DNA from 2 places in the Methyloceanibacter sp. genome. Region 2 is predicted to be linked to the other one. Evidence: predicted binding sites of a transcription regulator. Region 2 holds the regulator's gene; the other holds the start of a gene.
The links. The regulator HrcA, encoded in region 2, represses chaperone genes, less so after heat shock. The targets are predictions, from matches to a motif close to GTTAGCACTCNCNNNNNGNGAGTGCTAAC.
Positions count from the first base shown of each region.

Region 1 (15,471 bases), on a different contig from region 2:
CGTTTCGCTCCAATCCCGATCCGTCTGCGGCGAACCCGACGCATGGGGCGCGGGGCTGGCGGCGCTCTTACCGCTTTTCGACTTGGTCACCATAATTCCTAATTCCGCCAGAGTTGGATCGCGCAGGCGCGATTCGATGTGCGAGGCGTTCTAGCAACGGGGCTAGAGACAATCCAGTGTCCGCGTGGCCAGAGCGGCGCCAAGGGGGAACTGCCGCATGGGATCGTGCGCCTCCACGCTTGCCAAGACTGTGCGCGCGGCCTCACAGTCTTTTGCCATCTGTGCCGCAAGAGCCTCGCCGGAGGGAAAGACCTCATCCGGACGGATGAAATCGATGAATTCCACCTCGATGGTCTGATCGTAGAGATCGCCCGAGAAGTCGAACAAAAATGCCTCTAGTGCCGGTTCGCCTACGCCGAATGTGGGCCGAGGGCCGACATAGCCCGCAGCATCGTGCCGCCCTCCTGCGTGGTGCACGCGCATGGCATAGATCCCGTGACAGACATCTTGGCCTGGCAGAAGCTTGAAATTCACTGTTGGGAAGCCAAGCCCATGGCCTCGCCCTGCGCCATGCGCGACCGAACCACGCGCGCGCCACCAGTAGCCCAGCTGTTCGGCGGCTTCCCGGACGCGCCCTTTGGACAGATGGTCACGGATAGCGCTGGATGAGAAAACCGTCGCATCCCCAAGCTGAACAGGCTCGACCACGTCGACGCCATAGCCGGCCGCCTCGCCCGAGGCCGCAAGGTGCGTGACCGTGCCCGTCCTTCCTTTGCCGTAAACGAAGTCATACCCGACCACCACATGACGGGCTCCGAATGCCTTACCCAGAACACCCTCTGCGAAGTCATCGGCCGAGAGATCCGCGAGCGCTCGATCGAATGGCAGGGCGAAAACAACGTCGAGGTCGAGAGCCTCGAGCAATTCCAACTTCACTGGCAACGGTGTTAGCCGGAAGAACGGCCGGCTCGGAGCGAAAAACTCCCACGGATGCGGCTCGAAAACCACTGCCCCTGCCTTTCGGCCCTCAGCAGCGGCGATCGCTTTGGCAACGCCGAGCACGGCCTGGTGGCCGCGATGAACCCCGTCGAAATTTCCGATGGCCAGGACCGCGCCTTGCACGTCAGGCGGTGTTTCCCGCCAGGAGCGGACGATGTCCATCGGAAACCCTTCTGCTTGCGGTAGCCTAGTCGCCAGTAGGCCTGCGCGAGACCATCATTAGCGCCTCGCCCACCAGGACGGGCTTCCCGTTAGCCGCACAGACACAATCGAAGGAGACGCGCCCCTTTTCCGTATCCACATTGGTCACGGTGCAGGTGGCGACGAGTTCATCACCAATGAAGACGGGACCTTTGAATTTCATGGTCTGAGACATATACACACAACCGGGCCCTGGCAGCTTGGTGCCAAGCACCGTCGAGAACAAAGAGCCGGTCAGGAAGCCGTGCGCGATGCGCTTCTTGAAGATCGTTCCGGCCGCAAACTCCTCGTTCAGGTGAACGGGATTGATGTCGCCAGAGAGCTCCGCAAACTTTGTAATGTCCTCGTTCGTCACGGTCTTGGAGACACTAGCCTCCATTCCGGGGGACAAATCTTCCAGATAATAGCCGTGATCGAGGCTCATTCGATGTACTCCCTGCGGTGTCGGTGTTCTTAAGAGGGGCGCAAAATAGCGAAGGCCTTGCCGCACCGCAATACGTCTCGACCGACAGACAGAATCCAAAGAAAGTTTATGAAAAACAGTAGCTTAATACATTCTTAATCGATAGTTCCTAGGCTTGATCCAGGCTGACGGAGGACGGCAATGGCCCTCGATTTCAATATGCCTGTGCTGGTCGTCGACGACTACAACATGATGCTCCGGATCATCCGCAACTGCCTCAGACAGCTCGGTTTCATCGACGTGGACGGCGCAAGCGACGGAGGCGAGGCGCTCGAAATGATGCGCGAACGGCATTACGGCCTCATCATCTCCGATTGGAATATGGAACCGATGACCGGCTACGATCTCTTGCGGGAGGTCCGCGCGGATGGCGATCTGTCTCGCACACCTTTCATCATGGTCACGGCAGACGGCACGTCCGAACACGAAGTCGCCGCGAAGCGCGCCGGCGTGGACGACTATCTCCTGAAGCCGTTCAACGCGGGCGCTTTGAAGTCGAAGATTGAATCCGCTTTCGACGCACGATCCTAGCCCCAAAGCGAACGGCCGCGCAGTTTAGCTCGATCAGCATGTTTGACCTACCACCGCAGCCCATGGGTTGCCGCGATCGGCGGGCTTGGCTCCTCCGCAAAGAGTGCCGCCAAGTGCTCGGAGTCTAGGAGCCCGACGCTTTCGTCGGGCGCATGGAGCTTGCTTGCCACGAAGACAGACGGCACGCCGAAAACGCCTGCGCCAATGATGTCGGTCTTGGCGCCGTCGCCAATTGCCAGAACGTCGGATTTCGTAATCGTTTCGCCGCGGGCCGCAGCTATTTGAGAAGCGGTCTCGAAGGCCAATTCATAGACCGGCAAATGCGGCTTGCCCGCATAGATGACGTCCCCACCCAGGCTCTCATAGGCTGCGGCAAGAGCGCCCGCGCAGTAGATGAGACGATGGCCGCTTTCGACTTTGTGGTCCGGGTTGGCGCAGATCATCGGCAGGTTGCGCGCAGCAAGGCTCGACAGCAGGTCCACATAGTCCTCCGGCGTCTCGACCTGGTCGTCAAACAGACCGGAGCACACGATCAGCTCCGCCTCCTCCGGGCTCGTCAACGACACCGCCGCCTGATCGAAGATCGGCAAATCACGGGCCGGACCGAGATGGAAGACGCGTGCGTCCTTGTGCTTACCCAGCTCGTGACGCGTCAGGTCGCCCGATGACACGGTGGCGTCATAAGCGTCGTCCGGAACGCCGATAAGGCGCAGCTGGTCCTGCAGAGCCGGACTCGGCCGCGGCGAATTGGAGAGCAGCACGACCACGCCGCCGCTATCCCGAAAAGCCCGGGTCGCAACGGAAGCATCTGTGAAGGCATCGCGCCCATTGTGCATGACACCCCAGATATCGACGAACCAGGCTCGGCGGCTGCCGCCAATTTCGCGAATGGAGTCGATCACGGGAATCTTTAGAGAAGCGTCCATAGCGCTCGGTTAGAGGCTTGGCGCCTGCGGGTCAAGGATTGCGGATGCGGCCTGTCGAAGCGCTCCAACCATTGACGCGCCAGTGCTATGCTTGCCCTGAGGAAACAACCAACCACCGCAAGGAGAGTCAGATGTTCCGTTTTAATCGGACCGTGTTGATTGCAGGATTTGTCGCCACAGGGGGGCTTGGTGTTTTCGCGCTCTCCGGCAGCTCGGCCCTGGCTTTCGGGCCGCAGCCCGCTGTGTCCGGTCTGTCACTGGTTGTGCCGATCATGGATGAGGAAGACAGCGCTATCGAGAAGGACCTGGAGCCTGACGAGGTCCCGAAGACCAAATCTGGAGGGGAGATGATCCCGGTGCCAGATCGCGCAATTACCGATGGCGACGACGTGGAAGACGAAGAATTGAAGCGCGACCTGGAGACAGGTGAATAAGCGGGTCGCAGTAGTGCCGTCGCATCTCCGTCGCACCGGAATGCCGACGCGCTCTAGATGCTAGCTCGCGCCAGCATTCGAGAGCTCGCGAGAGAGCGCTGCGTTCATGGGCGCTGGTTCAGCGAACAGATGGCCTTGGGCGAGCGCTATGCCCTGGTCGACGAGGGTCGCAACGTCGCCCTCATTCTCGACCTTCTCGATAATCAGTTGGACGCCCGCGGAATCGAGGCGCCGCTTGAGCTCGGCGGCTTTGCGTCCAGGTCCTTCCAAGAATTCGGCCGCGCTGATTTTTACGAACCGGAAATTACGATCGGCCAACCCGTCCAAGCCTGCCTCCAGATCGACGACGTTGTCGAGGCAGAAACCGAAGCCCAGAGCGCTCAATGGATCGAGACAGCTAAGTTCCTTTTCGCTCAGCCCTTGCATCTCGGCCTGGTTGATCTCGAAAACCAAGCGTTCGCTTAAACCGGCGTTCTCTTCCATGAATTCGACCAGTTCAGGGAAATAGTCGACATCCAACAGCGAGTGCATGGAGATATTGGCGAAGACGCGTTCGATCGGCGCGTCGGGGCCAAGACGCCGCAAAACCTGAACAGCACGGACGACCAGCACGTTGTCGATTAGCGGCATCAGCGCCGAACGCTTCGCCACCGGCATGTAATCGCCAGGCATAACGATCTCGCCGTCGCTTTTGCGGATGCGTGTCAGGCCTTCGAAGAAGCGAACCTTGCGCCCAGGCAGTGTCAGCGTGGGCTGCAAATAGAGGTCTACCCTGCCCTGCTCGATACCATGTCGAATGATCTCAAGCATCGCGTCATCATCATCCTCATCCGCGAAGTCATACTCTGTCGCATCAGAGTCTTCTTCCGGTTGAGGCTCTGGCTCAGGCGCAGATTCTGGTTCAGATGCAGACTCCGGCTCAGGTGCTAGCTCCAACCCTGCCTCGGCCTGCACACCAGCAAGCGCCGCAGCCAGCGAGCCCTCCTTAAGGCTGGTTTCAGCACCCGGATCGTTGATGGCTTCGGAATCAGGTTTGTCTACACCGTCGCCCTCGTCGAGCTCGGCGCTGATTTCGGCATCGGCGGCTTCCATGACATCGACGAGTTCTTCTGCCTCGGCGGTCTCGATTTCGGCGGCCTCGTCCTGCTCGGGCTGTGATGGCTCTTGCGACGTGGGCTCGACCACGCTTTCCGCGGCGTTTTCAGAAACTTCAGCAACGACTTCGCGTTCAACGACCAACTCCGCTTCCGGCTCCGCAATAACCTCTGCTTCAGGCTCGGCGATGAGCTCCGGTTCCAGCTCGGCGATCTGTTCGGGCTCGGCCTCAGGTTCGATCACGAGCTCAGGTTCTTCCACGGGCGCTGGCTCGAAAAGGGTGGGAGACGCCGGCTCGAGTTCCGGCTCCCTATCTGCAGCAGTCATTGCCGCCATTGCGGGCGCCGCGACAGCAGCGGCTGCCGGTGCACGACCGACCGTCTGGGCGATAAGATTTTCCAAGGCGCCCAGGTCGTTGATGATTTTTTGGCGCTGCGCACGGCTCTCATTCGTCACTTCCGCACGAACCGTCTCAATCCGATCGTAAACCTGCTGGAGATCCGCGGAGCCCGCGCCGCTCGCCACGTGCTTATCGAGCTTTTCGACTTTATCGTTCAGCGCATTGACCCGGGTCATCCCGTCTTCAACGCGATCGAGACGCTGGAGGTCGATGTCGATCACCTCTAGCGCCTGCTCCAGATCATCAAGGCGGTCACTACTAACGGCCCCGCCGCCACGTCCACCGCGCAGAAACGTCGTCGCCATCACCAAGAACAAGGCGGTGGCGCCGATAAGAACCGGCAGCAGCGGCAATCCGGCCTGCATGGTCAGGCCGGCGCCAAAGGCAGCCGCCGTCACGGCCATTGCCACGAGAACGATCACATTGAGCATTGCGGGCCCTCCTCAAGCGGCACGGGATGCCGTCAAAACCCGCTCAACCGGACAAGATTCCAACGAAGAGATGGCCTCGGCGTTCCGGTCGGTCCTGGCTTCTCATGCGCCCCCAACTAAAAAAGCATGAGTGAGAGGCTATTGCAAAGCAACATCAAATTGGCTGCTGCGCCCCTAGGAGACTCGCCCGCATTGTGCAAATGCGGAACGCGCGCGGCAGCGGCACAAAGGCTGTCCCGCGTCACAGGTCGCTATAAGGATCACATTGCAACCGGTCGGCAGAGCCCCTATCTGGTCGGCTAGCGGCTGACGCCAGGAGGGGCGTAAGTCTTGTGCAAATCCTTGCGCACAACAGACTTTGCGTGCCTTGACGCGTGACAGAGGCCTGCGTACAAGCGGAACCGCTGGCACTCGGGAGGCCTGAGTGCTAATTCGCACATTTCCAGAGGATAGGAGCGTATAGTCATGAAATTCCGTCCCTTGCATGACCGCGTGGTGGTCAAGCGGCTTGAGGAAGAGCAAAAGACCAAAGGCGGGATCATCATTCCGGATACGGCGGCAGAGAAGCCGCAGACCGGCAAAGTCGTCGCAGCAGGCCCCGGCGCCATCGGTGACGATGGCAAAGTGCACCCCCTTGACGTCAAGAAGGGCGACAAAGTGCTGTTCGGCAAGTGGTCGGGAACCGAAGTCAAGATCGATGGCGATGACCTTCTCATCATGAAGGAGTCGGACATCATGGGCGTTCTTAGCTAACCCAAGACCCAATCAAATTAGTTGGTCCACTTGCGGAAACGCCGATGAGTCGGCGCCGCGGAGGATTGATCCAGAACGGAGAGTAGTTCAATGGCAGCAAAAGACGTTGTATTTGCCGCCGAGGCCCGTGAGCGCATGCTCAAGGGTGTCGATGTGCTTGCTGACGCTGTGAAGGTGACGCTGGGCCCCAAGGGCCGCAACGTTATCCTGGACAAGTCGTTCGGCGCCCCACGCACCACCAAAGACGGTGTCACCGTGGCCAAGGAGATCGAGCTCGAGGACAAGTTCGAGAACATGGGCGCGCAGATGCTTAAGGAAGTCGCGTCCAAAACAAACGAGACGGCTGGTGACGGCACGACAACGGCGACCGTTCTTGCCCAGGCGATCGTGCGTGAAGGCTTGAAGGCGGTAGCCGCGGGGATGAACCCAATGGATCTCAAGCGCGGAATCGACAAGGCCGTCGCCGAGGTCGTCGGCACCATCCAGAAGAAGTCGCAAGAAGTCTCGGGCTCCTCGGAAATCGCGCAGGTCGGCACCATCTCTGCCAATGGCGAGAAAGCCATTGGCGACATGATCGCCCAGGCGATGAAGAGAGTTGGGAATGAGGGTGTCATCACCGTCGAGGAAGCCAAGAGCTTGGACTCCGAGCTCGAGGTTGTCGAAGGCATGCAGTTCGATCGTGGCTACATCTCGCCCTACTTCGTCACAAATGCCGAGAAGATGACGACGGAACTCGAGAACCCATACATTCTCATTTACGAAAAGAAGCTATCGGGGTTACAGGCCATGCTGCCGCTGCTTGAGTCGGTTGTGCAGTCGGGCCGTCCGCTTCTCATCATCGCCGAAGACGTCGAAGGTGAAGCGCTCGCCACACTGGTGGTCAACAAGCTGCGCGGTGGTCTGAAGGTCGCGGCTGTAAAGGCGCCAGGCTTCGGCGATCGCCGGAAGGCGATGTTGCAGGACATCGCCATCCTGACCGGTGGTGAAATGATTTCCGAGGATTTGGGGATCAAGCTTGAAAACGTCACAGTCGACATGCTGGGCAAGGCCAAGCGCGTCAGCATCACCAAGGACGATACGACTATTGTTCGTGGCGGCGGCAAGAAGGACGCTATCGAGGCACGCGTGTCTCAAATCCGTCAACAGATCGAAGACACCACGTCGGACTACGACCGTGAAAAGCTGCAAGAGCGTCTCGCTAAGCTGGCAGGCGGTGTTGCGGTGATCAAGGTCGGCGGCGCCACCGAGATTGAAGTGAAGGAAAAGAAGGACCGCGTTGACGATGCGCTGAACGCAACCCGCGCAGCCGTCGAGGAAGGCATTGTGCCCGGCGGCGGCGTCGCTCTGCTTCATGCGTCAAAGTCGTTGAAGGCCAAAGGAGAGAACGACGACCAGGAAGCCGGCGTCAACATCGTTCGCCGCGCGCTCCAGGCACCAATTCGACAGATCGCCGAGAATGCGGGTGTCGAAGGCTCTATCGTTGTCGGGAAGGTTATCGAGCAGAAGTCGCCGACCTTCGGCTACGACGCCCAAAACGATACCTATGTCGATCTGATCGCCAAAGGCATCATTGACCCCGCCAAGGTCGTCCGCACCGCGCTGCAGGATGCGGCGTCCGTCGCGGGACTTCTCATCACGACGGAGGCCGGCGTTGCCGAGACACCGAAGAAGGATGAGCCCATGCCAATGCCTCCGGGCGGCATGGACGGCATGGGCATGATGTAGTCCACGCCATCGAGGTTAAGAAACGAAAGGGCCGTCCCGATGGGGCGGCCCTTTTTTCGTCTAAGCGAAGTTAGCGCGTGGCTCGACAACCACTATCAGCGGGCAGGTTCGACGACTCGCCCCACTCATTGGCCGGCACTTTTGGGAACGACTTTCCAAAGTCCTGCTTCACCATCTCGAACTTGAGTGGGACGTTAGAGTTCTTCGGAAAATCGATAATCCAAAAGTAGTCGTTATTGTCTGCGGGCCACTCGAGCGGCACGCCCGGTAGAATGTCGAGGCGAAACAGCTGTCGGAGTGTCACCGCGGCCTCCCGCTCGAATCTCGCCTCGTACTCGGGATCGGCGATGTGCCGGCGGTCCCAAACCATCACGATCGTCTTATCCCTGAGCGCGGGATTGTTGAGGATGTTGCCTGCGGCCTCGCGCGTACGGGCGTGCAATGCTTCCTCGAGCTTCTTCGGGTCGCTTTGTGGCAGCACTGAATAGTTAATGATCGGCTTGCGCCAGCTCCAAGAGGCGGGCGTTGCCGTGGCAACTGTCGTGGGCGTTACAGCAAAGAAATACGCAGGCGGCGCCTCTTCGGAAAAGAACGACTTCGCGGCTTTGTCTCCGAGGTAGTTGTAGCGCAGCCCCTGCGCTCGCTGACTCCCGACTTCGCAGAGCCGCCAGTCATCTGCCGCTTCGGCGCTTGTGAGGATCACGATACGCGCGGGCGCGGCCGCGGCTATAGCGGTTGTTGCGAAAACAATGACGCTGGCTGCAAGAATACGAAGCATCAGAAGACCCACCTTTCGTAGCGATGCAGAATGCTCACGACGCAGCCTGCTCGGCGACGCGCTTTAGATTGGCCATTTGGCGCCTGAGAATACTCATGGTCAGCGGCTTGAATAGAAAGCCGAGGACCTTCGCGAGCAGCGACTGCAAGGTAAGGTCGGCCGTGTAGTCGAGCTGTGTTCCTCGTTCAGTCGGAGCTAGCTTGTAGCGCACGTCGACGCCGAACCGGCCATCCGTTAAACGCACGCCGAGCAAACGCTCGGGATCATATGCCGTGATCAATCCGTCATATGTCTTCTCATGCCCGCCCTCCTTCAACGTCTGACGGAAGCGCGTGCCGACGGGATCTTCGCTGTTCCGACCGTCAGGGTAAGAGATATCGACCACTTCCGTCATCCAAAGCGGCAATTTGGTATCGTCGTACAGAAAAGACCAAGCGACGGGCACCGGCGCGGTGATCTGATTTTCGAACGTGATCTGCATGACCGACGAAGCGTAGCCGCCCCCTTGGCATGCTGCCAGGCACTCCAACGAAAACGTGATTAAGTCGACAGCGCCGCGAAGATCGCCGACCTGAGCTCATTGGCCCGGCCGTCCCAAATTGCACGCTTCGCCGCTAAGAGATGCGCCTGCGATTTCAGAATCAGACCGTCCTCAAGAACTTTCAGATTGTTTGCCTTCAACGTCGTGCCGGTGCTGGTGATGTCGACAATGAGCTCGGACGTACCGATCGTCGGCGTCGCCTCCGTCGCCCCAACGCTTTCGACAATACGGTACCCCGTGACGCCCTTCTGCGCGAAGAACCGCCGTGTGAGATTCATGTATTTGGTGGCGACACGCAGTCCCCGGCCGTGGCCACGGGCAAACTGCTCGGCCACATCCTCCAGGTCTGCCATTCGCGATACGTCGAGCCAGCATTGCGGCACAGCCACAATGACGTCGGCGTGGCCGAAGTTCAGAGGCGTGAGGAACTCGACATGACTCTCCACGTCGTGCACGCTTTCGCGCACAAGATCCTCGCCCGTAATGCCGAGATGCACGCGGCCTGAGCGCAGTTGGTGTACGATTTCCGCAGCGGATGTGTACTCCACCTCCACATCCGGCAATCCTTCGAGCTGGCCGCGATAGCCGCGCTCGTGTCCCTTCACGCGAAGCTGAAAACCGGCAGCCTTGAACAGGCTCGCGGCCTTCTCTTTGAGCCGTCCTTTTGAAGGGACTGCTATGACAAGCGATGGCGCGCTCATGACGGCGTCCTTCCCACGGCGGCCAATAGGCGCTCGGTGTGAATGGCAGCACCAACGGCCGGCACCGGGTGTGGCGCACCAAGTGCGCTCAACAAGTTGTCGTATCGACCCCCGCCAGCCACAGGCTCGGTTTGGTCCATGCCCGGCGCCTCGATCTGAAAGACCAGGCCGGAATAGTACTCAAGCTTGCGGCCGAACTCCGTTGTGAAGATGGCATTGGACAAGTCGACGCCCTGCTGTTCCAGCAAATCGAAACGGCCGGCAACAGCATACAGAGCGGCATCGATATCGAGCCCGGCGCCGTGCGCGATCATGGCAACTTTGTCGACAGCTTCGCGCGGCGGCGCGTCCACGCCGAGATAGTACTCGATGACAGTTGCGACTTCTCTCGGCAGCGTATCTGCATAGAGATCGGCCGCCTTATCGCGCAGGCGGGCGGCGATCTCCCGAAGGCTCCTGTTACCCGAAATCGGGACCCCTTGTGCCTCAAGATAGGTGGAGACGATATCCTCCGCTTCCTTCTGGCTCTTGCCGGCAAGTTTCTCGCCGAGCGCCGACAGGATACGGTCAGGCTCAACGCGCTCGCCTTTCGCCAGCCGATCCACAAGCGAATGGAAACTCGGCGGGCGCCAGAAATAGTGCCGGAGCTTAAGCCGCCAGCGCTCTGGCAGATCCAACGCATCGATCAACGCATAGAAGAGAGCAATGTCTCCAAAGCAGACCTTGTATTCAGACAGACCCGCGCTTCGTACCGCTTCCACGGCGAGCAAGAGGACTTCAACATCGGCGGCAGCCTTCTCTCGCGCACCGAAACACTCGACACCCGCTTGGCGAAACTCCCGCGGGTGTACAGCACTAGGGCCGAGCGGCTGAAAGCGGAACGCGGGGCCATTGTAGCAATAACGGGCTTCCTCGTCCGCGCGTGGGTGGCGCTCCAGGTACAGACGCGAGACGGGCACTGTGAGGTCGGGGCGTAAGCACAGTTCTTCGCCTGCAAGATCGGTGAAGACATAAGAGCGGGCTCGGACCTGCTCGCCGATCTGATCTAGGAAAACGCTTGCGGGTTGTATGATTGCAGGGGCAACGAACTCGTACCCCGCCTCACCGAACAGCGCCACGAGATCGCGCGCCTGGCCCTCCAGGGCCTCGAATGCTTTGGCGGGCTCGGCGGTCATGACGTTACGCCTTGTATCGATCGAGGACTTTGCGCACGCCGGCGACGAGTTCGGCCTCCGGCACAGCAAACTGAGCCTCTGCCTGTTTCTTCAGGTACTCATCGCGATCTTCAATCGCCGTGAGTGTGGCGCCGAGCTTCAGATCCTTGATCTGAACTTCGTCGCGTTCCTTTTCGTCGCCACCTTGAAGGACAACGCAAGGGCCGCCGCGCTTGTCGGCGTACTTCATCTGCGCCTTCATACCAGACGACCCGAGATATAGTTCTGCACGAATGTCTGCATCACGAAGCGTCTGAACCATTCGCTGATAGTCGCTGAGGCGGTCTTTGTCGAAAACCAACACGACCACCGGCCCGGGAACGTCATCGCCCTTGTACTTGCCGAGAAGCTGAAGCCCGAAAAGAAGTCGCGACACGCCGACCGAGATGCCGGTCGCTGGCACACGCTCGCCCGTGAAACGCTCCACGAGGCCGTCATAACGACCGCCGCTCATGACCGAACCGAGCCGGATCTCCTGCCCACGTTCATCCTTGATGGTCGAGGTCAGCTCGGTCTCGAAAACAGGGCCCGTGTAATACTCAAGGCCTCGGACGATGGACGGATCGAAGCAAATGCGATCAGGACCGTAGCCTGCTAACCGGACCGGTCGCTCCACCTGCTCAATCATCTCATTCAGCGCGTCCTCATACGGGAGGTGCGCCAATCCGCCGTGTTCGTCAGGAACCCCGCCCGAGTTCATAGTGATCTGGTCGAGAATCGGTCCAAGCGACTTGAAGTCCGTGGACTTAAGGACCGCAACAATAGCATCAATCTGGTCGTCAGTTAAAAGCGCGCCTTTAGTGAAGTCACCACTTTCATCTTTTCGACCTGGTCCAAGCAGGTCTCGAACTCCGTCAATTCCCAACCGATCAAGCTTGTCCATCGCCCTGAATGCGATCAAGCGTTTAGAGGCATACGCTTCTCCCTGAAGTCCGATTGCCTCCATTACCCCGTCGAGCACCTTGCGGCTGTTGACCTTCACCACATAGTCGCCACGCGGCACGCCAAGCGCTTCCATAGTATCGGCCGCGAGCATGCAAAGCTCGGCATCTGCGGCGAATGACGGCGCGCCGACTGTGTCCGCATCGAACTGCATGAACTGGCGAAAGCGGCCTGGCCCCGGCTTCTCGTTGCGCCAGACGAGGCCCGTCTGATAGCGGCGGAAGGGCTTTGGAAGCTGCCGAAAGTTCTCGGCAAAGTAGCGGGCTAGCGGCGCGGTCAAGTCATAGCGCAGCGATAGCCATTGATCGTCGTCGTCCTGAAACGAAAAGACGCCCGCGTTTGGGCGATCTTGGTCGGGCAGAAACTTCCCGAGCGCATCGGTGTACTCAATCGCCGGCGTCGACAATGGCTCAAATCCGTAGAGTTCGAACACGGATTTGATCGTCCCGAGCATCGCCTCGGTCGCGCGAATCTCTTGTGCCGCAGAGTCCTGGAGGCCTTTCGGCAAGCGCGCTTCGGGACGAGAGTCGCGGGGACGAGTGCTCTCTGAACCCTGCCCGGGCTTATCGGCTTTCTTACTCATGAGGGATGCGGCTGTTTCCAATGGCTCTAGCCGCCGCGTTCTAGCCCATCACCTGCCAGCCAGCAAGCAACCGCACCTTAATCGGCTAGGGCTTTTTCCTTGGCCGAGACCTTGGCCATCTCAACCAGCGCTTCGATGGGATGGGCGCTTCGGCGCAACTTAGACAATGCCGGCGGGCATGGGCCACCCGTCGCCCAATCGAGCATCTCCACGGTATGGACGATTGGGATGTCCGTCCCTGACTTGATTTGGGTCATGCAACCGATATTGCCCGTAACAATAACATCGGGCGCGATGGATTCGATGTTCTTGACTTTGCGGTCTCGAAGTTCCCCGGACAGCTCCGGCTCTACAATGTTGTAGGTTCCTGCAGAGCCGCAACATAGATGCCCCTCTGGAATCTCCGTCAGGGTATAGCCTGCTTGCTCCAGGAGCTGTCGCGGCAACTGATCGAGCTTCTGCCCGTGCCCCAAGGAGCAGGCAGAGTGATAAGCCACTTTCAGTCCCGTCCACATGACGGGCGGATTGAGCGAAATCTCGTTTAAGAACTCTGTCGCGTCGCGCGCCAGCCCCGCCACATATTCTGCGCGTTCTGCATACCCGTGGTCGCGCTCGAGTAGATTGCCATAGTCTTTGAGCATCGTGCCACAACCACTTGCCGTCGGGATGATGGCATCCAGGAGTCGCTCGCGCATTACCGCTGTCAGCGCATCGATATTCCGCCGTGCGAGGCTGCGTGCCTGCTCGTCACGGCCCAAATGGTGCGGGAGCGCGCCGCAACACCCCTCGTCCTTAACCACCATCACGTCCACGCCGTGCCGACGCAGAAGGCGAATCGCCGCCTTGTTGATCTGCGGGGCGAGCACCTCTTGAACGCAGCCCAACATGATGGCCACACGCTTGGGCTGGGGCGACTTTGGGTTATAGGCCGACCGTGGTCGGAGGATCTTAAGCTTCAGCGCATCGGGGGGGACTAGATCCAACGCCGCCGCGATACGTTTCATGCCGATCTTGCGGATCAGGTCGCGGAACGGTCGAGCAAACCACCCCAAGACCAGCATCGCCTTGAAGCGGCTTGGATAGGGCAAGACCCGGCTCAAGAAGGCGCGCATCGTGCTCTTATTTGGGCTGCGGTGACCGCGTTGTTCGATGCGGGTCCGCGCTAGATCGACGAGGTGCATATAGTTGACGCCACTTGGGCAAGCCGTCATGCAGCCGAGACACGACAGACAGCGGTCGATGTGGTGTACGGTCGTCGCTGGCACATCGCGCGATTCAAACATCTGCTTCATGAGATAAATGCGCCCGCGCGGACTGTCGCGCTCATCGCTTGTCAGGACATAAGTCGGGCAAGTCGCCGTACACAGCCCACAATGAACGCAGCGGCGCAGAATTTCGTCGGCGCGCGCAATCGTCGGGTCGTCAAGCTGAAGCGGATTGAAATTCGTTTGCATCGTGTATCGTTACATCTGCCGGTAAATGCGGCCCGGATTGAACAGCCCCATGGGATCGAAGGCATGCTTCAGTTTTGCCGCTAGGGCATCGTGCGGCCGCTCAAGAGGCTGAAACACATCCGTCCCGTCGCGAATTGTCTTGTCCGCTCTCATCAACGTGGCATGTCCACCAAACTCCGCAAGCTGACGACGGATATCGACTGCCGCGGCGTCAGTCAAAGATGGTGTTTCAATCCACATGAGACCGCCCGACCAATCATAGGCAACACGAACATCGATCTTGCGCGCGAGATTGCTCACAAGCGTCGCGGCTTTGCTGGGGGATGTTGAGACACGCCAAAGCGGGTATTTTGTGTCTTGAAACACTTTCAGAGACCGAATGTCTCTCCAAAAGGCCCGGCTGCGTTCGCTCTCAAGTTCGACTGACGGATCGTACGCCAGCAGAGCCTGGCGCAATCGGCTTGTCCGGTATCTCGCCGAGGCCGGAAAGCTTTCGACTCGTATAGCGGTTAAAGCGCTGCCATTCCCTGCAAGCTCGGTATCCGACAACCTTGCGGCCAGCGGTCCCTGGAGATGCACCGTCCCTGAAACCTCATAGGGCGTTCCCATGGCCAGGCAGAGGGCTTCGACGGCAGCGTAGTCTGCGAGCCCATAAAAGATAAGCGTCCGCGTATCTCTCTGTGCAGGTTGTACTTTCATGGCAATCTCGCACATCACGGCCAGCGTGCCCCAGGATCCCACAAGTGTGCGGGCCACGTCGTAGCCGGTGACGTTCTTCATGACTCGGCCGCCTGACTTTACGATTTCGCCGCGTCCGTTCACCGCCGTAAGGCCAAGAACGTGATCGCGTACCGCACCCTTCAGAATGCGGCGGCTGCCGGAAATGTTCGAAGCAACAAGGCCCCCAAAGGTGCCATCGCCTGGGCTGTAACCGAGCACCGGCGCGAGATCGACAGGCTCACACGCAAGCTCCTGGTCATTCTCTGCAAGAGCCGCCTCGATTTCGGTCAAGGGCGTGCCCGCCTTGGCTACAACGACAAGCTCAGTAGGCTCATAAAGGCTTATACCCTTCATATTCTCGGTGCTGACGATCGCGCCCGCCCGAACCACGTGACCTAGCTCGCGCTTGGTGCCTTTGCCCATAATCTCAAGCGGCGTCCGCGATTCCGCGGCTTGGATTACAAGCTGCGACAGCTCATCCTCCGTTTCCGGAGCATAGAACCCAAGGCGCATATGGGCGGTCACAGCCGACCCTCGCTTTCAACAGTCTGTATGTCGTCCGAGAGGTCATCCTCCGGAG
Region 1 covers NZ_JBZMXT010000006.1:16,415-31,885, reverse strand. The annotation lists gene ileS (isoleucine--tRNA ligase) at 1-93, opposite strand, end outside; gene AC33YF_RS02590 (bifunctional riboflavin kinase/FAD synthetase) at 163-1,161, opposite strand; gene AC33YF_RS02585 (MaoC family dehydratase) at 1,187-1,624, opposite strand; gene AC33YF_RS02580 (response regulator) at 1,805-2,194, shown strand; gene AC33YF_RS02575 (TIGR01459 family HAD-type hydrolase) at 2,242-3,120, opposite strand; gene AC33YF_RS02570 (hypothetical protein) at 3,252-3,554, shown strand; gene AC33YF_RS02565 (EAL domain-containing protein) at 3,615-5,480, opposite strand; gene groES (co-chaperone GroES) at 5,946-6,233, shown strand; gene groL (chaperonin GroEL) at 6,324-7,958, shown strand; gene AC33YF_RS02550 (hypothetical protein) at 8,029-8,736, opposite strand; gene AC33YF_RS02545 (SRPBCC family protein) at 8,771-9,217, opposite strand; gene hisG (ATP phosphoribosyltransferase) at 9,277-9,978, opposite strand; gene AC33YF_RS02535 (ATP phosphoribosyltransferase regulatory subunit) at 9,975-11,153, opposite strand; gene hisS (histidine--tRNA ligase) at 11,158-12,717, opposite strand; gene glcF (glycolate oxidase subunit GlcF) at 12,795-14,171, opposite strand; gene glcE (glycolate oxidase subunit GlcE) at 14,181-15,416, opposite strand; gene AC33YF_RS02515 (FAD-binding oxidoreductase) at 15,413-15,471, opposite strand, start outside.
Region 1: a site for HrcA is predicted at 5,884-5,912, ahead of groES (co-chaperone GroES). Genes of this name have one in related genera too.

Region 2 (15,471 bases):
CCCATCAGGGTAGGCGCGTGGGGCGCTGTTACCTCGACGAAGTAGCCAAGCACATTGTTGTGCCGAACCTTAAGTGCCTTGACCCCCGTGGCCCCCGCGTAGGTCGCCTGCAGGCCCGCGATGACTTTCCTGCTGCTATCGCGCAGGGCACGCAGCTCATCGAGAGCGGCATTGTAGCCCTCGCGCACAAAGCCCCCATCTCGGCCGTTCGCCGGCAGTTCGTCGGCAAGCGCAGCCTCCATAGATTTAGCGACCTCCGCCGGTGCTTGCGCCAACCGCTCGGCAATACCCATCAGCTCTCTTGGCAATCCCAACGCTTCGCCAGCACTGAGCAGTCGGGCCGCGAGGTCGTGTGCCACATTGATTGCAGCACCGACCGTACCGAGATCACGGGGCGCGCCTCTTTCGAAGGCAATACGGCTTAGCGCGCGGGCGAGATCGGGCGCAGCTTTTAAGCAAGTTCGCAAGTCCTGTCGCAAACGCGGTTCGTCGGCCAGATACCCGACAGCATCCAGGCGGGCGTTGACTGCCGAGCCGTCCGTGAGCGGACTTGATAAGCGACTTGCAAGTTCTCGAGCGCCTGCTGCTGTGACCGTTCTATCAATCGCCGCAAGCAAACTGCCTGCTCGCGTCCCCTGGTTCGAGCGGACCAGCTCAAGATTGGCGCGCGTCGCGGCGTCGATCAGCAGCAACTGATCAGCGGTCTCTCTGCGGGGTGGGCGCAAGAGCGGCGTCCGGCCAACTTGTGTGAGTTCCACGTAAGTGAGGAGCCCAGCAAGCGCCGCGAGCTCAGCGCGGGAAAATGCGCCAAACGCATCGAGCGTGGCCACACCAAGCCGGTCCTTGAGGGCGCGCTCGCCACGCGTCGAATCAAAATGAGCGCGCGGACATGGGGTCATTGCTGCACCGGATTGGTCAATGTACTTGCGGATGTCGGCGTCGCCCGCGAGGTCTTCGCCAACGAGCACCTCGCCGGGGCTGATGCGCGCGAGCTCGCCGGCAACATTTGTGCACTCGCACATTGCCGTAATCAGTTCGCCGGTGGAGATATCGATCGAGGCCATTGCGAAGCGCCGCTCGGCGCCGTCCGTTTGCGGCGCTCGGAATAGGGCGGTGAGGAAGTTATGCGCACGTGCATCGAGCAACGTTTCCTCGGTCAACGTACCTGGTGTAACGAGCCGTACGACATCACGTCGAACGACGGCTTTCGAACCGCGCTTCTTGGCCTCGGCTGGGTCCTCGGTCTGTTCACAAACGGCGACGCGATGGCCGAGAGAAATCAGTTTCTGCAGGTAATCGTCGGCGGCATGGACGGGAACGCCGCACATGGGGATGTCCACGCCGAGATGTTTGCCGCGTTTTGTGAGTGCGATCCCGAGCGCACGCGAAGCGACCGAGGCGTCCTCAAAAAACATCTCGTAGAAATCGCCCATGCGATAAAACAGCAGGCTGTCGGCGTTGGCGGCCTTGATCTCGAGATACTGTGCCATCATTGGCGTTGCGCCTTCCGGCGCGCGGAACAGCTTCGTTTTGCCGCTAGTCGCGGTCAAGTGTGTATCCACAGTTGTTGAGGGCGTGTCCGACTTCATGGCCGTCTGTGAATGAACGCCCATTTGAGCGGCACTGCAACCTCTTCATCCCAGGTTGCAAGAACACCCGTAACGCCCGCTGCTCCGTGCAAGCTCAGGACTTCGCCGCGCCAGGCGATCGCAACAGTCCCGATTCCTTACCGCGGGGCAGACAAGGGTTCTCGCTGCGTACATTTGGCTAAAGGGCTTTCCGCGCGTTTCGGTGTCCTCTAGGGTGCGCGGCCTTAATTCCTTTCTCTTGAGGAGAGCCGCCATAACACGCCCGTCAAACCGTGCACCCGACGCATTGCGCCCTGTGAGCCTCGAACGCGCTGCTTCGCGTCACGCAGAAGGCTCCTGCCTAGTTCGCTTCGGCGAGACCCACGTCCTGTGTACCGCATCGGTTGCCGAGTCCGTTCCACCTTGGCTGAAAGGGTCGGGGCGCGGCTGGGTGACGGCGGAGTACGGCATGCTGCCGCGCTCCACGCACGACCGCACCCGCCGAGAAGCCGCCGCCGGGAAGCAGTCTGGGCGGACCCAGGAAATTCAGCGCTTGATTGGCCGGTCTTTGCGTGCCGTGACCAATCTCGCAGGCATTGCCGAGAAGCAGATTGTCGTCGATTGCGATGTTCTTCAGGCCGATGGGGGCACCCGAACAGCCTCGATTACGGGCGCCTGGGTCGCGTTGCATGACGCACTGGCCTGGATGGAGGCGCGCGACATGATCAAAGGCGATGTCCTGCGCGACCACGTCGCCGCGGTGTCCTGCGGCCTGTATGGCGGCGAGGCGGTGCTTGATCTCGACTACGCCGAGGACTCAGAAGCCGACGCGGACGCTAATTTCGTCATGACCGGCGCGGGCGGCATCGTCGAGGTGCAAGGCACGGCCGAGACCGAACCGTTCAGCCTTGAGCAGTTCGATCAGTTGATGGGGCTCGCGCGGGCCGGCATCGCCGAATTGGTCGAGCTACAAAAAATGACCATTGCCTAAGGAGGCGACCGTGCTCGGATCGAGCGTCCTGCATCGTGGCTCGAAAATCGTTATTGCCAGCCACAACGAGGGCAAGGTTCGCGAACTCGGCGAACTGTTCGAGCCCTATGGGATCGTCTGCGTCTCCGCAGGCAGCCTTGATCTTCCGGAACCAGAGGAAACCGGCGACACGTTCGAGGAAAACGCGTTGCTCAAGGCCCATGCGTCAGCGCAAGGCTCGGGCATGCTCGCCCTCTCGGACGATTCCGGGCTAGAGGTCGAGGCTCTCGGCGGCGATCCTGGCATTCATTCGGCGCGTTGGGGTGGGCCGACGAAGGACTTTGGACTTGCTATGCAAAAGGTGCACGAGGCACTCGAAGCGACGGGCGGTGCCTTCAGTCGCGCCAACTTTACTTGCGCTCTCGCGCTTGCCGCCCCCGACGGCGGCGAAGCCGTCTACACGGGACGCGTGTTCGGGCACATCCAATGGCCCCCTCGTGGAGACCGAGGGTTTGGCTACGATCCGATCTTTGTGCCGGAGGGACACACAGAGACATTTGGCGAGATGGACCCGGCGCTCAAGAACGAGCTATCGCATCGCATGCGGGCCTTCGAACAGCTGATGGCAGCAAATTATGCCGAAGACGGCGCTTCAGACTGACGTCGCAACTGCCGCGGAGCCTTTCGGCGTTTATGTGCACTGGCCGTTCTGCGCGGCCAAGTGTCCGTATTGCGACTTCAACTCGCATGTCCGCCATGGGGGTATCGATGGAGACCGGTTCCTGGCTGCGTACCTAAAGGAGCTTGCCTATTTCGCGGAGCGCACGCCGGGTCGCGAAGTCACAAGCGTCTTTTTTGGCGGCGGCACGCCGTCGCTCATGTCGCCGCACATAACAGGCGCCATCCTCGAGAGGATCGCGGAGCACTGGACTCTCGATGAGGATGCGGAGATCACCCTTGAGGCTAATCCCACCAGCGTGGAGGCGGGGAACTTTCGCGGCTACGCGTCCGCAGGCGTCAACCGGCTGTCGCTCGGAGTCCAAGCCTTGGACGATAGGAGCCTGAAGGCGCTGGGCCGGTTGCACACGGCGGAAGAGGCATTGGCCGCCTTCGCCCTGGCGCGGGAGACCTTTGACCGTATTTCGTTCGACCTGATTTACGCCCGCGAAGGCCAGTCGCTAGCGGACTGGCGAATGGAGCTCAACCGCGCGCTTTCCTTCGCCGTCGATCATCTGTCGCTGTACCAGCTGACAATCGAGGACGGAACACCCTTCGCCGCGCTTCACGAAGCCGGGCGCTTGCGGGTGCCCCACGGCGAGACAGCACGTGACATGTATCTTGCAACCCAGGAGCTCTGCAACGCGGCAGGCTTGCCCGCTTACGAGGTTTCCAATCATGCCAAGCGAACCGCGGAGTCCCGGCACAACCTCGTCTACTGGCATGGACACGACTATGTGGGCGTCGGTGCGGGCGCGCATGCGCGTATCACAACGGACGGCGCAAGACGCGCCCTTTCCACGTTGCTACTCCCGGAGGACTGGCTAGCTCACGTCGAAGTCCACGGCCATGGGCTAGTCAGCGATGAAGCGCTGACAAAGCGCGAAGCGGCGGAGGAGTATCTGCTGATGGCCTTAAGATTGACCGAAGGCATCGATGTTTCGCGCTTTGAGGCGTTGGCAGGCGAGCCGCTTGATGAAACGCGCATAACCACTCTTGTTGAGGACGGCTTGCTACTTCGGGATGGAGCGCGCCTTATGGCGACAGTTCGAGGGCGGCTCGTGTTGGAGCGCATGATCGTGGAGCTAGCCGCCTGAGCGACGGGTGCGCACGCGTCCGAATCCGCATAACGTATTCGTCCGATATCGCGACGGACAAGGGAAACAGACCCTGTGCCTGACGACGGCAGTGCAGAAGCCAGAACGAGAACAGTTGCCCGAACAAGTGAAGCACTCGCCGAGCTGCTGGACCGACCGCTCGCGGCGGGCCTCTATGTCGTTGCGACGCCGATTGGCAATCTCGCCGACATCTCGCTGAGGGCGCTCGCGGTTCTCGCGCGCGCACAGCTAATCGCTGCCGAAGATACGCGGCACTCCCGCAAGCTGCTGTCGCACTACAACATCTCTAGGGAGTTGACGGCCTACCACGACCACAACGCAGCACGAGAGCGCCCAAAGCTGCTCGCAAAGATCGAAGCAGGCGACGCGGTAGCACTCATATCCGATGCTGGAACGCCTCTTGTATCCGACCCCGGATACAAGCTTGTACGGGAGGCGCTCAATGCGGGGCTTCTTGTAACGAGTATTCCCGGACCTTCAGCGGCACTCGCCGCGCTGACGAGCGCAGGGCTCCCCACCGACTCTTTCTTGTTCGGCGGGTTCCTGCCGCCACGAACGGGCCAGCGTATGATTCGCCTCGCCACTTTCAAGGACGTGCCTACGACGCTCGTCTTCTTTGAGACGGCACCGCGGCTTGCAAAGAGCCTTGTTGACATGGGCAAAGCCTTAGGACCGCGCGAAGCGGTGATCGCGCGCGAACTTACGAAGCTGCACGAGACCCTTTATTGCGGGACGCTGGAGTCACTGGCCGCCGATATCGCGAACTCCTCCGTCAAAGGTGAAGTGGCCGTCGTAATCGCCCCACCACGTAGTGAAGCAACGCACGTCGACGATGCACGGCTCGCTGCAGACCTTTCGGCGGCACTCGAAACCATGACCCTGCGCGACGCCGTTCGCGCAGTGACCGATGCACACCAAGTAAAGCGGGCACGAGTCTACGAGCTAGGGCTTTCTCTGACAAAGCGCGGAACGCCATGAGCAAGGCTCGGGTCCGAGCATACCGAGACGGTGTCTTAGCCGAGACGCTGGCCGCGATACTATTCAGTCTCAAAGGCTATCGCATTATTGTAAGACGCTACCGTTCGCCGGTTGGCGAGGTCGATCTCGTCGCGACAAACGGGGAGCGCCTCGCATTCGTGGAAGTGAAACGGCGGAAAACACAAGCGCGTGCAGCCTTTGCGGTAACGGCGAAGCAGAAGCGGCGCATTATGCGCGCGGCTCAGTATTGGCTATCGAGCCACCCCCATTTCGTCGACTACGCTATTGGCTTCGATGTCGTGCTTTGTGCACTTTGGTCCTGGCCACGCCACGTAAAGAACGCGTTCCCTATCTGACGGCACCAGACGCCGGTTCAAACACCCTTGAAATGGTCATGCTTGAAATGCGGCTCCCTAACGGTCAAGTTTCGCCGCAACTGGCCGCCAAATACCTCGCAGGACACCATGGCACTCAAAGTCGCGTTTCAAATGGACCCCATAGAGCTCATCGACATCAATGGGGATTCGACCTTCGCGCTTCTCTTGGAAGCTCAACGGCGCGGCCACGACGTGTTCTACTACACGCCTCCCAATCTCTCGCTGAAAAATGGCAGGCTGATTGCATTCGGTCATAGCCTCACGGTCGAAGACAAACCCGGCGACCACTATCGGCTCGCGCACCCACGAAGCGTCGACCTTGCCGACTTCGACGTGGTGCAGCTCCGCCAGGATCCGCCCTTCGACATGGCCTACATCACGACGACTCACCTGCTTGAGCGCTTGCAACCCAGACCGGTTGTGGTCAACGACCCGGCTTCTGTCCGCAACGCACCCGAGAAGATCTTCGTGCTCGATTTTCTCGATCTGATGCCGCCGACGCTCGTGACCCGTTCGCCAGACGAAATCCGCGCCTTTCGCGAGGAACACAAGGACATCGTGGTGAAACCGCTTTATGGGAACGGCGGCGCGGCGATCTTCCGGATCGCCGAGGGCGACACGAACCTCAACTCGCTGATCGAACTCTTGGGACAGACCTTCCGAGAGCCCATCATGGTGCAACGCTACCTCCCCGAGGTGCGGGCTGGGGACAAGCGTATCATCTTGGTCGATGGCGAATTCGCGGGGGCCCTCAACAGGGTTCCGGCGGCCGACGAGACGCGCTCGAACTTGCACGTAGGCGGGACCGCCAAAGCCACAACGCTAACGCCACGCGAAGAGGAGATCTGTGCTCGGCTCTCGTCGGAGCTTAAACGACGTGGACTGATTTTTACTGGCATCGATGTGATTGGCGACTATCTCACCGAGATCAACGTAACCTCACCAACGGGGATACGGCAGGTCAAGGAGTTCGGCGGCAACGATATCGCCGCGATGATCTGGGATGTGGCTGAGCAGAAGATCGCTGAGCGCTAAGGCTCGCTGCGGCGCTCCGACGAACGGGTTGGACGGCGCCTGTTCACAAGCGCAGCCCAGCCATGGACCGTAGCACCGACACCCCAGCCTAGCGCAACCCAGACAGCCCACCAATGATGCGTGCCGGCCGCGATGTTGACGCCGAAAAGCAGGGCAACGAAAGCCACATACACGAAAGCATGGATTGCCAAACCGCGGACCCGCGGATCGGCGAGCACGCGGACGCTATGGCGCGCTTGCGTAAGCCAGACCGCCAGCGCATGGGCGGCGAGCCCAATGCCCCAACCGGCGGCCACCCACAGGAACCATTGGCGCGGGGGGCTGTGTGACAGGGCGAACGCGGCGCATAGCGCGATCACCGCGATATAGGCGACCGCGTGGATCAGAAGAGCGCTCTTGGCTGAGTCGACTCGCATAAGGCGAGAGAAACACGATCGGACGGATTTGCGGAGCCCTTCATTATTGAAGCAGGTCGGGATTGAAGGAGGTCGCGGCGCCCGACAAAGAGGGGCTTGGGCTCTTGCGCGACGCGGCTCGGACTTTGGGAACTAGCGCGCGCGGTTATCACCGTACCTTTCGGGTTGCGCGCACCTTGGCGGATTTGGACGGAGCCGAGACAGTTGCCTGAATTCACGTGGCAGAACCGTTGAGTTATCGAGGCGAAGCTCTGCGCCACACAGAGCTCGCGGTCTGATGCGCTCGCCCGGTGTCTGCGAATATCCACTGCCTGTCATATAGGGTTCGAATTGGTTTGCTAACGCGGTTCAGATGTGGCCGAATCGGAGTGGTCGGAAGGCCCTGCGAACCATAGAGAGCCCACTCAGCTCTCACGGCACGTTCCCCAATGTTGTCAGGTAGGTACACCCATGCCGACAAAAACGACTCCGGGACGATTTGCAGAACTGTTCCTCCCTGGCGCGAAGTTTCCCGGCTTAAATTTTCGGGCTGGCGTCCCAGGCTCACTCCCGCTCATGGGCAGAGGCCTTGGTTTCGCAGTCGGCCTTCGCGAACGTTCGCAGCCAGCACCGGTCTATGGCCGAATCGGCTCGCTTGAGGTTCGTCTCGCCCGCAAGAAGAGCGAAATTCGCCGAGCACAGCGCCTTCGCTACAAGGTCTTTTACGAGGAGATGGCCGCCACGCCCACCGCATTAGCGATGCTGTCGCGACGCGACGAGGATGCTTTTGATCCCATCTTCGACCATCTGCTGGTCTTGGACCACGGCGATCCCAACCGCAAAGGATGGCGACGACCCAATGTGGTGGGCACCTACCGCGTGCTGCGTCAGGATATCGCTGATGTGCATGACGGGTTCTACACGCAGAGCGAATACGACATTGCCCCGCTAATTCAATCCAAACCGGGTGCTAGCTTTATGGAGCTCGGCCGCTCATGCGTGTTGAAGCCTTATCGGAATCGCAGAACCGTTGAGCTTCTGTGGCACGGCATCTGGTCCTACGTTCGGCAGCACCGGGTCGATGTAATGATCGGCTGCGCCAGCTTCCCAGGAGTGGACCCCGTTCAGCACGCGATGGCACTCAGTTTCCTGCATCACACCGCACGAGCACCGGAAGAATGGCGTGTCGCGGCGCACGACCATCTGCGCGTCGATATCAACATGATGCCGAAGGAAGCGCTGAATATGCGCACCGCGCTGAAGGCGATGCCGCCGCTTATCAAGGGATACATGCGGCTCGGGGCCTATATCGGCGACGGGGCCGTGATCGATCGACAGTTTGGGACAACCGATGTTCTGATTATCTTGCCGGTGGAGCATATCAACTCGCGCTACTTCGCACATTTCGGCGCCCCGGACGAACTACCCACGCCCGTTACCCAGAATTTCGGGCCGCTCAACTGAGTGATGGGGGAAACGCCGTGGTCAACACGGTTTGACGCCGTGCGGAGCGCTTCCTAAGTTTCCTGCATGGGACATGTAGACACTAACGGTGCCAAGGCGGATTCCTCTGTCGGGCTTCGTCAGCTCAACGAGCGGTCGCGAGAAATCTTTCGCCAAATCGTTGAGACATATCTGGAGACAGGCGAACCCGTCGGGTCGCGCAATCTGAGTCGCGCCTTGCCGATGACGTTGTCGCCGGCCTCCGTTCGCAACGTCATGTCCGACCTCGAGCATCTCGGTCTCATCTACGCGCCGCATACAAGTGCTGGTCGGCTACCGACGCAAACCGGCTTACGGCTCTTTGTGGACGGGCTTTTGGAGATCGGAGACGTTTCCGAAGCGGAGCGAACCGAGATTGAAGCTCGCATGGTCGCAAGCGGTCGGCATCGCGGCATCGACGACTATCTCGCCGAAGCCGGTGAAATGCTGTCGGGTCTATCACGCTGCGCTGGTGTTGTGCTCGCCGAAAAGCAAAGCAAGACGCTGCGCCACGTTGAATTCGTCAATCTCGGTCAAGGCCAAGCCCTAGCGGTATTGGTGAGCGAAGACGGAGATGTCGAAAACCGCATCGTGGCGATTCCCGAGGGGTTGCCTTCATCGTCGCTGAACGACGCCACCAACTACATGAACGCGCGCATCACCGGCATGACGCTTGGAGAGGCACGCAAGCGCGTCGAGACAGAGATCGAAGAGCGTCGTGCCCAGCTCGATGAGCTGACTGCCCAAGTGGTAACAGACGGCCTGGCGACTTGGTCCGTAGACGCCAACGACCGGCAGAGCCTGATTGTTTGCGGCCACGCGCACCTTCTCGAAGACATCAAAGCGATGGAAGACTTGGAGCGGGTTCGGTTGCTTTTTGAGGACCTCGACGCCAAGAAGGGGCTTATCCAACTGCTGGGCCTCGCGGAGCGCGCCGACGGCGTCCGTATCTTCATTGGTTCCGAGAACAATCTGTTCTCGTTATCGGGATCCGCTCTGATCGTATCGCCGTTCGAAGATTCTGAACAAAGGATCGTCGGGGTCCTCGGCGTGATCGGCCCGGCACGGCTCAACTACGGCCGCATTATTCCGATGGTCGACTACACGGCCCGGCTTCTGGGACGGCTTGCCCCATAGGCGGCCGGCCTCACCTGTGACTGCCCGTCGACGGAATGACCAGCCGTTCCGGGCCGGTTCCGTCGATCTCTCTTGATTTTTATGCCCGCCCGGTTGATATCCGGGCTTCATCCGATCAATTCTGACCTCCGAGATACGCGATGCCGGACGAACCTTCCGATCCACGCCCCAACGACAAACAGCCTGCGCAACCGGGCTCACCAGAGGCGATGGCGAGCAACGAGGCGAGCGCCGAAGTGACTGGGGACCTTGAGGCCCTTCTCGCTGAGAACACCGACATGCGCGACAAGTTGCTGCGGACCATGGCTGATATGGAGAACCTGCGGCGCCGCACTGAACGGGAGAAGGAAGACACGGCGCGCTATGCGATATCGAACTTTGCTCGGGACGTTCTCACCATTGGTGACAACCTGCGCCGCGTGATCGAACATGTGCCGGAAGAGGCCGCCGGGAAGGACCCGGCGTTGAAGAGCTTCCTTGAGGGCGTAGCGCTGACGGAGCGCGAACTCCTCAAGATGATGGAAAAGCATGGGGTGACGCGTTTGGAGCCAATGGGGCAACGATTTGATCCCAACCAACAGCAGGCCATGTACGAGGTTCCGACAACCGACGTGCCTGAAGGCACCGTGGTACAGGTTATGCAGGCGGGTTTCACAATCGGCGACCGGGTTTTGCGCCCTGCGCTGGTGGCGGTATCTAAAGGCGGTCCAAAGCCAGCGCCAACCCCAAAGGCAGGCGCGGAGGAGCCTCAAGGCAATGGCTTTGGACCTGGCCGTGCCGCCAATGATGACTCGCCGGCCAAGGGTTAGGCCTCGATAGACTGGCTAGTTGGGCTTGGTCACGCGACGGAGCGTGAGGTTGAAGCGCCCGCCTTCTTCGAGCAGTTCGCTCGTTTCGGGCAACACGCGGTCAATCCCGTGATAGGCAAGCCGATCGGCGCCTTCGAGAACAATAACGTCGCCGGACCTGAGTTCCAGCTTTCGCGTTGGCCCTTTGCGCGTGGTCGCGCCAATCCGAAATATCGCCGTGTCGCCGAGTGAGATCGAGATCACGGGGGCCGCAAAATCCTCTTCGTCGCGATCTTGATGCAATCCCATCTTGGCAGCGCCGCCATAGTAGTTGATCAGGCATGCCTCCGGCGGATGGGGATAGTCCGCAAGCTTGGCCCATAGATTTAGGAGGCTGTCCGGAATATCGGGCCACGGACGGCCACTTTCGGGATGGGTCGCTTGATAGCGATACCCGCCCTCCTTGTCGGTCACCCAGCCAAGTGGCCCAGCATTGGTCATGCGGACTGACATGGGCGTGCCTGAACGCGGCATTCGAGGCACGAAAAGCGGCGCTCGGCCCACGATTCTCCGAATTTCGGCCAGCAGAGTGGCTTGTTCCGTGGCTGAAAATTCTTCCGGTAAATGCTGCACGCGCCCGCGGCCCCTTCACGCCAGTTAACAGGTCTCATACTGCCGTACAGGCGTGCGCGCCACAGAGCAATCTCTTGTGCGCCGGCCTCCCGCCGACCGCGGCAGGTAGACCCAAGGCCCAAGCACCGGGTGACTTGCTGGGCGCGCCGCCTCTTATCCTTGCGAGCCATGGGGTTGGCACCTATATAACCGCCGAACCCCGCGTGAATTTCCGCACGGGGGCGCTGCGAAACAATTGGGAACCAGACCGCGCCGCCTTGGAGAGAGGCCTGGCGCGTCAGTCACTGCCGGGTGCCGAGAGCGGGCCCGGACGGTTTGCCAGAAAAGAGAGGCTCCGAAATGGCTAAAGTTATTGGTATCGACCTCGGCACGACAAATTCCTGCGTCGCGGTCATGGATGGGACAAGCCCGAAGGTTATCGAGAACGCGGAGGGTATGCGCACGACGCCATCCATGGTGGCATTCGCCGACGACGATGAAGTGCTGGTCGGCCTGCCAGCCAAGCGCCAAGCCGTTACCAACCCGGAGAACACCTTTTTTGCGATCAAGCGTTTGATCGGGCGCCGTTTCGACGATCCAACGGTTGCCAAAGATCAGAAGCTTGTTCCGTACCAAATCATAAAGGCGGACAATGGCGATGCCTGGGTTGAGTCCCACGGCAAGAAATACTCACCCTCTCAGATCTCCGCTTACATCCTTCAGAAGATGAAGGAGACTGCCGAGGCCCATCTGGGACAGAAGGTTGAGCAGGCCGTCATCACGGTTCCAGCCTATTTCAACGATGCACAGCGCCAGGCCACAAAGGATGCGGGTAAAATCGCCGGCCTTGAGGTTCTGCGTATCATTAACGAGCCGACGGCGGCAGCGCTTGCTTATGGCCTCGAGAAGAAGGATGGCCAAACAATCGCCGTGTACGATCTTGGCGGCGGAACGTTCGACGTTTCGATCCTCGAAATCGGCGATGGCGTATTTGAAGTGAAGTCGACCAACGGCGACACCTTCCTCGGTGGCGAGGACTTCGACATGCGGCTCGTCGACTACCTGGCCGATGAATTCAAGAAGGAAAGCGGTATCGATCTGCGCGGCGACAAGCTCGCCCTGCAGCGCCTCAAGGAGGCGGCCGAGAAGGCGAAGATTGAGCTGTCGTCCACGCAGCAAACGGAAGTCAACCTCCCGTTCATCACGGCCGATCAATCCGGTCCAAAGCACCTGACCATGAAGCTGACCCGCGCAAAGCTGGAGAGCCTCGTGGAGGATCTCATCAAGCGGACTATTGCACCGTGCGAGGCTGCGCTTAAGGACGCCGGTCTGAAGGCGGGAGACATCAACGAAGTCATCCTTGTCGGCGGCATGACGCGCATGCCGAAAGTCGCCGAAACGGTGAAGAACTTCTTCGGCAAGGAGCCCCACAAGGGCGTGAACCCCGACGAAGTCGTGGCGATTGGCGCTGCTATTCAGGCAGGCGTGTTGCAGGGCGACGTCAAGGACGTGCTGCTGCTCGACGTGACGCCGCTGTCGCTGGGCATCGAAACGCTCGGCGGTGTGTTCACCCGTCTCATTGATCGCAATACGACGATCCCGACGAAAAAGAGCCAAGTCTTCTCCACCGCCGAGGACAACCAGAATGCTGTAACGATCCGCGTGTTCCAAGGCGAACGCGAAATGGCCGCAGACAACAAGCTGCTCGGTCAGTTCGATCTTGTCGGTATTCCTCCCGCACCGCGCGGCGTGCCTCAGATCGAAGTTACGTTCGATATCGACGCCAATGGCATCGTGAACGTCTCGGCCGCAGACAAGGCGACCGGCAAGGAGCAGTCAATACGGATCCAGGCCTCTGGCGGTTTGTCAGACGCGGACATCGATCGGATGGTCAAAGAAGCGGAGAGCCATGCCGAAGAGGACAAGAAGCGGCGTGAACTTGTAGAGGTCCGCAACCAGTCCGAAGCACTGATCCATTCCACTGAGAAGATGCTCACCGATTTCGGTGACAAGGTATCGGCCGAGGACAAGGCCGCCATCGAGGCGGCCGCAGCCGACGTGAAGACAGCAGCCGAGGGCGAAGACGTCGAAGACATCAAGCAAAAGCTTGAGGCGCTCGCACAGGCTTCCATGAAGCTGGGCGAGGCTATGTATCAGTCGAACGACGCCGAGGCCGGGGCAGAAGGGCCGTCCGCAGATGCGCCCGGAGGCGATGGCGGCGACGAGAATGTGGTCGACGTCGACTTTGAGGAAGTCAAAGACGACGACGATAAGAAGTCCGCATAGCGGCAAGATCCAATAACGCAGCGGAGTCCGGTTCGCCCCGGGCTCCGCGAACTACCCAAAGAGAGGCCCGCATGTGGCCTGTTCGCAAGCGAACGAGGCAGGAGGGTCCGGAGGGGTGATGGCGAAGCAGTGCTACTATGAGGTCCTGGGCGTTGCCCGCGGCGCCAACGATGTCGAGATCAAATCCGCGTTCCGGCGGCTCGCGAAGGAATGTCACCCAGATCGGCATGGGGGGGATGAAGCTGCCGAAGAGCGCTTCAAGATTGTCAATGAAGCTTACGAGGTCTTGAAGGACCCTCAGCGCCGTGCGGCCTATGACCGGTTCGGCCATGCGGCCTTCGATGGCCGTTCGGGCTTTGGTGGCGGGGCAGGGGCGCACGGCTTTGGCGCTGACTTCTCTGAGTCCATGTCAGCCATGTTCGACGATCTCTTCGGAGAGTTCATGGGCGCGCGCCGGCCCCGCCAGCGCTCGGGGCGAGAACGTGGGGCAGACCTCCGCTACAACATGCATATTTCCCTGGCTGAGGCTTATGAGGGCCGCAACGCTCAGATCCGCGTTCCGACCAGCGTCACCTGCGAAGTGTGTTCGGGTACTGGAGCCAAGCCGGGGACATCCCCTGTCACGTGCAGGACATGCGGCGGCGCCGGCAAAGTGCGCGCCAGCCAAGGTTTCTTCACGATCGAACGAACATGCCCAACCTGCGATGGCCGCGGCGAGGTCATCGAGGATCCATGCACGAATTGCCAGGGATCAGGGCGCGTGACGCGCGAGCGGACGCTTTCTGTGACAATCCCAGAAGGCGTCGAAGACGGCACACGTATTCGACTGGCAGGCGAAGGCGAGGCCGGTCTGCGCGGCGGTCCGCCCGGCGATCTGTATATTTTCCTGGCAATCAAGCCCCATGAGTTCTTCCAGCGCGACGGCGCAGATTTGTTTTGCCGTGTGCCAATCGCCATGACGACTGCCGCGCTTGGTGGTCAGATCGAGGTTCCGACCATCGATGGTGGGCGCAGCCGCGTGAAGATCCCGGAGGGAAGCGAGAGTGGCAAACAGTTTCGTCTCAAGGGCAAGGGCATGCCGATCTTGCGCTCCCGGCAGCAAGGCGATCTGTACATTCAGGTCGAGGTCGAAACTCCGAAAAATCTTACACGCAAGCAGCGTGACCTCCTTCGGGAATTTGAAGACATGTCGAATGCTGAGACGAGCCCGGAGTCGGCTGGCTTTTTCGCCCGCGTGAAGGAGTTTTTCGACGGTATCGGAGAGTAGGCGCATCGCCGGCGTCTTCATCATGCGAATTCGACGACAGATTGCTCGCCAGCCTCTTTTGCTTTCACCGAGCAGTCCCCACATGCATCGTCGCGCGGACAAAAGGAGGGCGGCACCTGCGCACTTCGCCGGGTGGTCATGGCGGGGCGGTGCAAGTGTCAAACAAGTACGGAGACGCTAATGCGTTTGTTGTTTTTCGCAGGGAGCGCTCGAGAGGGATCTCACAACAAGAAGCTTGCCCGTCTTGGGCAGAAGATCGCCGAGGCGAACGGTATCGAGGCGGTCTTCGCCGATCTCGCGGATTATCACATGCCGATCTATCACGGTGACCTGGAGGCCACCGAGGGCGTTCCCGAACGCGCTCGGGCCTTCAAGGCTCTGCTGGGCGAGTACGACGGCGTGATGATCGTCACGCCCGAATACAACGCCGGTATTCCCGCTTTGCTAAAGAATACGCTCGACTGGGTCAGCCGTGTACAGACGGAACCTAATGTCTTTCAAACGCGCGTCTTCGCGATCGCTGGAACATCGCCTGGCTATTTCGGCGCCATGCGGTCGCTTCTGCAGCTCCGAGAGATTCTCGCGGTAGGTTTTGGTGCGCAGGTAATTCCGCAACAGATGGCTCTGCCCGGCGCGATAAAGGCCTTCGACGACGATGGAAGCCTTGTGGACGAGGCACGGCAGAAATCCTTCGCAAATGTCATCGAGGCGCTGGCCGTTGCCGCGCGGAGGCTTACCGCT
Region 2 covers NZ_JBZMXT010000020.1:14,740-30,210, reverse strand. The annotation lists gene mutS (DNA mismatch repair protein MutS) at 1-1,589, opposite strand, end outside; gene rph (ribonuclease PH) at 1,843-2,559, shown strand; gene rdgB (RdgB/HAM1 family non-canonical purine NTP pyrophosphatase) at 2,570-3,199, shown strand; gene hemW (radical SAM family heme chaperone HemW) at 3,174-4,352, shown strand; gene rsmI (16S rRNA (cytidine(1402)-2'-O)-methyltransferase) at 4,428-5,351, shown strand; gene AC33YF_RS05800 (YraN family protein) at 5,348-5,707, shown strand; gene gshB (glutathione synthase) at 5,816-6,763, shown strand; gene AC33YF_RS05790 (2TM domain-containing protein) at 6,760-7,179, opposite strand; partial or broken gene AC33YF_RS05785 (magnesium chelatase subunit ChlI family protein) at 7,242-7,457, shown strand; gene olsB (l-ornithine N(alpha)-acyltransferase) at 7,735-8,622, shown strand; gene hrcA (heat-inducible transcriptional repressor HrcA) at 8,689-9,777, shown strand; gene grpE (nucleotide exchange factor GrpE) at 9,918-10,586, shown strand; gene AC33YF_RS05765 (alpha-ketoglutarate-dependent dioxygenase AlkB family protein) at 10,602-11,198, opposite strand; gene dnaK (molecular chaperone DnaK) at 11,538-13,463, shown strand; gene dnaJ (molecular chaperone DnaJ) at 13,582-14,730, shown strand; gene AC33YF_RS05750 (NADPH-dependent FMN reductase) at 14,911-15,471, shown strand, end outside.